Regions from separate parts of the Pseudoalteromonas sp. NZS100_1 genome, predicted to be linked through region 1. Evidence: predicted binding sites of a transcription regulator. Region 1 holds the regulator's gene; the other holds the start of a gene.

What was found. Region 1 encodes sigma-54, which starts transcription at its own class of promoters, with help from an activator protein. Its sites were predicted from a motif close to GTTGGCACGNNNNTNGNNT; they were not measured.
Region 2: the regulator sigma-54 is predicted to act here: its motif matches at 2,712-2,730, upstream of fliS (flagellar export chaperone FliS).

Annotation. Positions count from the first base shown of each region.
Region 1 covers NZ_JADYXN010000004.1:37,161-41,058, forward strand. The annotation lists gene I6F66_RS03850 (HPr family phosphocarrier protein) at 1-35, opposite strand, end outside; gene rapZ (RNase adapter RapZ) at 78-923, opposite strand; gene ptsN (PTS IIA-like nitrogen regulatory protein PtsN) at 942-1,394, opposite strand; gene hpf (ribosome hibernation promoting factor) at 1,399-1,686, opposite strand; gene I6F66_RS03870 (RNA polymerase factor sigma-54) at 1,713-3,212, opposite strand; gene lptB (LPS export ABC transporter ATP-binding protein) at 3,282-3,898, opposite strand, start outside.
Region 2 covers NZ_JADYXN010000001.1:146,471-150,368, reverse strand. The annotation lists gene I6F66_RS00730 (flagellar protein FlaG) at 1-288, shown strand, start outside; gene fliD (flagellar filament capping protein FliD) at 349-1,749, shown strand; gene I6F66_RS00720 (hypothetical protein) at 1,893-2,204, opposite strand; gene fliS (flagellar export chaperone FliS) at 2,213-2,614, opposite strand; gene I6F66_RS00710 (sigma-54-dependent Fis family transcriptional regulator) at 3,059-3,898, shown strand, end outside.

The sequences.
Region 1 (3,898 bases):
TTGTTTTTTATTAAAAAAGTGTCTTCACAATGCATAACTTACTCTACCTAAGCTGAACAGGTGATTATTCAGCTATATTATTTTTCTTGTTCGCGATGGCGAATTTTTACATTGGGATGTGTCATTGCAAAACTTTCACCGATAGTTTGCGCTAAATATACAGAGCGATGTTGTCCGCCTGTACACCCAATGGCAATGGTTAAATAACTACGGTTATTTCGCTCTAAGTGCGGTAACCACGTTTGTACAAATGTTTGAATTTGCCATGTGAATTTTTGTACTATGCTGTGATTGGCCAAATAATCTTTAACAGGTTGATCTAACCCATTTAAAGGTTTTAATTCAGGTTCCCAATGTGGATTTGGTAAAAAGCGTGCATCAAATACGTAATCTGCTTCTTTTGGTATACCGTATTTAAAACCAAACGATTCAAACGTGACAATCAGTTGCTTATCTTTTTTACCTAAAATCTTTTCACGAATAGATTCAGCAAGTTGATGAACGCTTAAATCAGTTGTATCTATCATAAAGTCGGCGCGGGTGATTAATACATCAAGTAATTCTTTTTCTTTTTTGATGGCTAAATCAAGAGGCAACGAGTCAATTGATAGTGGGTGTAATCTACGAGTTTCAGAAAAACGTTTGATCAATGTTTGATCGTCGCTATCTAAATAAAATAACGTAGGTTTTGCAAAGCCAGGCAAGTATTCAAGAATATCGTTAAATTCATCTTGTTGTTTAGGGATGTTACGCACATCAATGCTAACAGCAATTTTATCATAGCTATCAGACACACTGCGAACTAATGAAGGAAGCAAGTTAACTGGAATATTATCTACGCAATAATAACCTAAATCTTCTACAACGCGTAAAGCAACCGACTTTCCAGAACCAGAACGGCCGCTTATGATAATTAACTCCATTTAACACCCTTTATAAAACTATGATTGATTGACAATAACTTGGTAAAGCTCAGTATCTGATTTTGCACTGCGTAACTGTTTACAAAAATCTTTGTTGTTTAGTTTATCAGCAATGGTTGCTAGAGTCTTTAAGTGCTGCTGGTTATCGCCATCTGGTACGATGAGTGCGACAAAAATATCAACAGGGCGATTATCTATAGCATCAAAATTTATTGGTGTTTCACTAACGAGCACTAAAGCTAATGGCTCTTCTGCGCCGCTCATTCTTCCGTGAGGAATCGCAATGCCACGCCCTATACCTGTACTACCCAATTTTTCTCTGCTCATTAAAGCATTAAGAATATCTTGTTGCGGTAAATACGGAAGTTTGTCGTGAGCAAGTTCGCTAATGAACTCTAAAATTCTTTTTTTGCTATTAAAAAGGACCGCAGCTTTGCTGCAGTCCTGGCATATAAGTGAGCTTAATTTCATCATATTAGTGTCGAGCAAGCTTCTCTTTGTGTTTAATTACTTGTCGATCGAGCTTGTCGATCAACGAGTCAATGGCGGCATACATATCTTGATGTTCTGTAGAGGCAAATAGCTCAGCACCGCTTACGTGTATGGTGGCTTCTGCTTTTTGATTTAATTTTTCTACATCGAGAATGACATGAACATTATTAATATGATCAGAGTGTCTTTCTAGCTTCGCAAATTTGGTATTAATATAGTCTCTTAGTGAATCGGTTAATTCTACGTGACGACCAGTTAAGTTTAGTTGCATAAGCATTACCCTCTTTTTTTTGCGTCTTAAATCAAACTTTTACGCTGATTTGACGGTGGAATAGCCAGAGATTCGCGGTATTTTGCGATTGTACGTCTCGCTACTTTAATTCCTTGCTCAGCCAATATATCCGCTATTTTGCTATCACTCAATGGTTTTGCTGAGTTTTCTGCTGCGATTAATTTTCGGATAAGCGCACGGATTGCTGTAGATGAACATTCACCACCGTTTTCGGTGCTTACATGGCTTGAGAAAAAATATTTAAGCTCAAATATACCACGGGGTGTGTGCATATACTTTTGGGTTGTTACGCGCGAAATTGTTGATTCGTGCATTTCTACCATTTCAGCAACATCATTTAAAACCATTGGTTTCATGGCTTCAGGACCGTGTTCAAAAAAGCCTTGTTGTTGCTTAACAATACAATTTGTTACTTTTAATAGCGTGTCGTTTCTACTTTCTAAGCTTTTAATAAACCATTTAGCTTCTTGTAAATGCGAGCGAATAAACTGGCTGTCACCACTGGATTTTACAGTGCGAGACATTGCAGCGTATTGGCTATTAACACGAATTTTAGGCATGCTATCTGGGTTTAACTCAACAACCCAGCGGCCTTTAATTTTTTTAACTGACACATCAGGAATAACATACTCAGACTCTTCTCTTACAATAGTATCTGCAGGCTTAGGGCTAAGAGTATGTATTAATGTCATTACTTCTTTAAGCTCTTCTTCTTTGAGCTTAGTCTTCTTCATTAATGTACGATAGTCACGAGCTGCTAATAAATCAATATGCTCGGTTAAAATCATTTTCGTTTCATTAATGTAAGGTGTTTCTTTATCAAACTGGTTAAGTTGAATACATAAACACTCTTGTAAACTACGTGCAGCAATACCGACAGGATCAAACAGTTGGATGCGCTTTAATACTGCTTCAATTTCATCAAGTTCAACTTCGTTATCTTCTTCGTTTTCTTGATTAAAGCTTTCTAAAATTTCTTCGCAGCTTAGTGTTAAAATGCCTGAATCATCGACGGCTTCTACAATAGCAATAGCAATGGCTTCATCGGTAGGGCTAAATGGCGTTAGTTGTAATTGCCACATTAAATACTCATGAAGCGTTTCAGTAGAGGCGCCTTGGTATATTGATTCGTCTTCAGGCATCGGACCCGATGATGCTGCTGGGGCGGCACTCATGTACTCATCCCAACTAACATCCATAGCCATGTCGTCACTTAGCGTGTCTTTTGCAAGTGCTTCACCACTATCTTGTTCGTATTCGCTTGGAGCATCATCGGCAGATGCGCTAACAGTTATGTCATCTGTATCTGCTTTTTGCTCGTTTTTACCTGCAGCGTCTTCGGAATAGTCTGGTTCTTCAACCTCTAATAGCGGGTTGCTGTCGAGAGCTTCTTGTATTTCTTGCTGGAGATCCAATGTACTGAGTTGCAACAAACGAATAGCCTGTTGCAGCTGTGGAGTCATTGTAAGTTGCTGGCCCATGCGCAGCTGTAGTGATTGCCTCATGTATCTCTAACAATCCTTTTATGTTGTTATAATTAATACTAGCAGATGCTTAAAGACATGGCGTAAATGTTACAGCCTAAATTGCTCGCCTAAGTAAACATCGCGTACTGTTTTATCATTTAATACGTGTTCTGGAGTACCTGATGCAATCAGCTCCCCATGAGAAACAATGTAGGCTTTTTCACAAACATCAAGGGTTTCTCTTACGTTATGATCGGTAATTAATACACCAATCCCACGATTTTTAAGATGTTCTATTATTTTCTTTATGTCTAATACCGAAATCGGGTCAACACCTGCAAATGGTTCATCCAGTAATATAAATTTAGGATCTGCTGCCAGCGCACGTGCTATTTCAACACGACGACGTTCGCCACCCGACAATGCCATACCTTGGCTATCACGAATGTGTTGTATGCTAAATTCATCTAATAATTTATCGAGAGTGTCTTCTCTAGCTTGTTTATTTAACTCTTTGCGCGTTTCTAAAATGGCCATTAAGTTTTGATAAACAGTCAGCTTTCTGAATATTGAAGACTCTTGCGGTAAGTAGCCAATGCCTAATCTAGCACGACTATGCATAGGTAAAAGAGTAATATCGTTATCGTCTATCGATATTTTACCTTTGTCGCTAGGTACAAGTCCTACTATCATATAAAACGTGGTAGTTTTACCTGCGCCGTTAG
Region 2 (3,898 bases), on a different contig from region 1:
CAACAAAAGTTACAGCAAAATCAATACAACAATAACAATCAAGATGAAAAAGCTCAGCCGCTAGAGCGCGAACAGCTAGAACAAATGGCGCAACAATTGCAGGACTTTATGGGCGAAATGAACCGAAGCTTGCAATTTAAAGTTGATGAAGATTCAGGCCGCGATGTCATTAAAGTGCTAGATAAAAACAGCGGCGAAGTAATTAAGCAATACCCTTCTGAGGAAGTGTTAAGTTTAGTGTCTAAATTATCTGAATCGGCAGGTATTTTGATTGATCAAACAGTTTAGTGAGCGGTTCTAACTACTAATACTAAGTTAGTTTATTTTTGAGTATTTAAGAGGTGAAGTATGTCTATTACATTTAATGGGTTAGGTTCTGGATTAGCAGTATCAGATATTGTTGATGCACTAGTTAATGCTGAACAAGCACCTGCTGAATCTCGCTTAAATACTACTGAAAGTAAATTAACTACAGATATTTCTGCCGTTGGCGCACTCAAGTCAGCGCTTGAAAAAGTACAAACCTCAATGGAAGCATTGGGCGATAGTGATAATTATCAAAAGCGAACAGCATCTGGCAATGATGATTTTATATCTATAAGTGCAGACGAAGATGCTCAACCAGGTGGTTATGATGTAAAAGTTAACAACTTAGCCACGGAGCATAAAATACTGTCGCAAGCATTCGATGCTGATGCAGCGGTAGGTGAGGGAACAATGACCCTAACCTCAGGTGATAATAGCTTTGATATTGAAGTATCAGATACTGCAACACTTAGTGAAATTCGTGATGCGATCAACGATAGCAGCGATAACGACAGTATTAATGCGACTATTATTACTGATGATAATGGCCAGCATTTGGTAATGTCCGCTAAAAATAGTGGTGCAGAAAATGAAATTAAAATAGAAATTGCTGATACAGATGGTAATAACACCGATGTAAATGGTCTTTCTCGTTTGGCATTTGATTCTGCTGGCGTGCAAAATGCGAGTGAAATAATTGCAGCAACTGATGCATCAATTACCATTGATGGCTCGCTAACTGTAAGTAGTTCATCTAATGAATTTGCCGGAGTGATTGACGGTATTACAATCACAGCTAAAAAACCGCATGATACCGATGACGACATAAGCGATATATCGGTTACCGAAAATAATAGTAATATTAAAACGGGTTTAAATAATTTTATTAGTAGCTACAATGAGTTATTAGAGCTGAGTAATAATTTAGGTGCTTCAAGTGAAGCTGGAGCCGGAGTAATGGCTGGTGACTCACTACTTCGTGGTGTTATGTCAAAACTACGTAGTGAAATAACTGAGTCAGTTGACTTAGGTGATGGTAACTCATTATCACTTTCGCAATTAGGTGTAGAAACAGACCGCTACGGTGTTTTAACACTCAATACAGAAACACTAGATGAGCAAATAGATGCAGATGTAAATTTAGTGCAACAGTTTTTTGTAGGTGATGACGATGATGGCTTTGCACAGTCATTTGATGAGCTAATGAGCTTTTATACAGATTCCGACGGTATTATTCAAAACCGAATAGACAGTAAAACGAATCAGCTAGATGATTTAGATGATGAACGCTTGGACCTTGCCAGTAAAATGGAGTCACTATCATCTCGACTATATGCTCAATATAATGCGATGGATTTATTAGTAGCGAGCCTTAATAACACCAGTAGTTATGTTCAAGCTCAGTTAGAGAACATGCCAGGCGTAGTTAGGCAATCAAATTAATAGCTGAGTAAGAATATTATAGATTTAATAAAAAACCGCTAAGTTTAAACTTAGCGGTTTTTTTGTGTATTGCTCTTTGATTCAAATAGTAAGATATAGCCATGTATTTAGTTTGAATAAAGGTAGTTTATTAAACCTATTCATTAGATGGCTTTATAAGCTTTTATCGCCTTTCCTGACTTTTTATGTTTAATAATAGCTTTTGATGATTCGTTTTTTGCACTATTCGCTTTAACTAAAATAGTATTAATACGAAGCTGAATTAATTCTAATTGCTCTGTACTTGGACCTTCGCTACTTTCGCACCATTGCTTTAGTTCAGTATTTAAAGTGTCTAAAAAAGGCTGAGCTTCGTCTGCATTATCATCATTTACTAACACTTCAATTTTACTAAGCAACGTTTGTATGAGCTCAGAGTAGTTCGTTAGTGGCTCTGAAGGTGTTGGCGAGTCCATAATTAAATTTAAACCGCAGGACTGCGTTGATCTAGCGGGATGTTATCCCAGCCTTCTTTAATTTCTTTAACAATACTTGATACTTCAATAACTGCTTCAATATCGTTGTTTATGTTCGCTTGCGTTAAACGGCGCTGGCAGTAATCGTAAAGTGCCAATAAATTGTTAGAAATACTAGGGTCTTGTTCTACTTCTAAATTGAGTGCGTCTTGCAGTGCACCAAACAATAAAACACAGGCTGAAATGTTTTCACCTTTTTTTTGTATTTCTTTGCGCTCAATAAACCCTTTTGTTGCTGCTAAGCGACCGATAATATTACTGAATATAAGGTTTATTTGTTCGTAAGGAGCCATTTCGGCAATACTACTAGCACGAACTTGACCGTATTTTTTTACTGAGACATGAGCCATGGGGAAATCCTAAAATTTAAAACGATAAAATTATGTGAAAGCTAATATAAAAACTTATATAAAAATCTAATAAAGCTTTTATACTTTTATAAAAACAAAGCAATATTAATGCCAAGCATTTTCACTTATTTATGTATCGGCATTTGTAACTTCAACTTAAATTTATAATTGAGTTTATTTACTAACAATAGCATTTTTATTGCCGAGTAAATTAATTTTTAAGGCTAAGTTACAGTTAAGTAATAGCTAGGTAATGGCTAAGTAATAACTAAGTTAAAACTATAACCCATACTTAATGATTAACTATTAAGTATGATTGACTTAACTAACCCGTCTGTTTTTTGGCGTTTATGTCAAAAAACTGCCGCTATCACTTGCATCCATGCTGAACTGGCTTACAATTTAACTAATTATACAAATTAGTGAAAGTACGGCTCGCTAAATATGATCTTGATTTTAGATAATAATAACAACCGCGCAATAGGATTAAATGCTTCGCTTGGCTTTATTGGTGAGGCTGCTCAACTATTAAGCGAAGACTGCTTTGAACAAGAATGCAAAAAATATCAGCAGCAAGAATGCATGATTATTTTAGGAGCGTTGCAATCACTTGACCACGAAAGCTTAATTAAACGCTATCCAACATTACCGTTTTTATTAATTGGCGAAACGCTAAAACCACTATTAAGTATAGCTAATGTGGTGGGGCTTATTTGCGAGCCATTTAATCACGAAGTGACAACTCAGTTACTTCACGATTGCCAGCAGTATCAGCGTATGCTGCCAAACGAGCATAAGCATACTAAACCACATAAAATTTTTGATGGACTTGTTGGTGAAACAGAGGCCGTAAAAGATGTTCGCTTTTTAATTGAACAAGTGGCAAAAACCGACGCTAATGTTTTAATTTTAGGCGAATCAGGCACAGGCAAAGAAGTGGTTGCCCGTAATGTACACTTGCTTTCAAAGCGTATTAATGGACCGTTTGTACCAGTTAACTGTGGTGCTATACCGGCTGAGCTGCTCGAAAGTGAACTATTTGGCCACGAAAAAGGCGCGTTCACTGGTGCTATATCGGCTCGTAAAGGGCGGTTTGAACTAGCTCAAGGTGGAACGCTATTTTTAGATGAAATAGGCGATATGCCACTGCAAATGCAAGTTAAGTTGCTGCGAGTATTGCAAGAACGCAGCTACGAGCGTGTTGGTGGTACAAAGGCCATTCAGGCTGATGTACGCGTTATTGCGGCCACGCATCGTAATCTTGAAACAATGATTGAAGAGGGC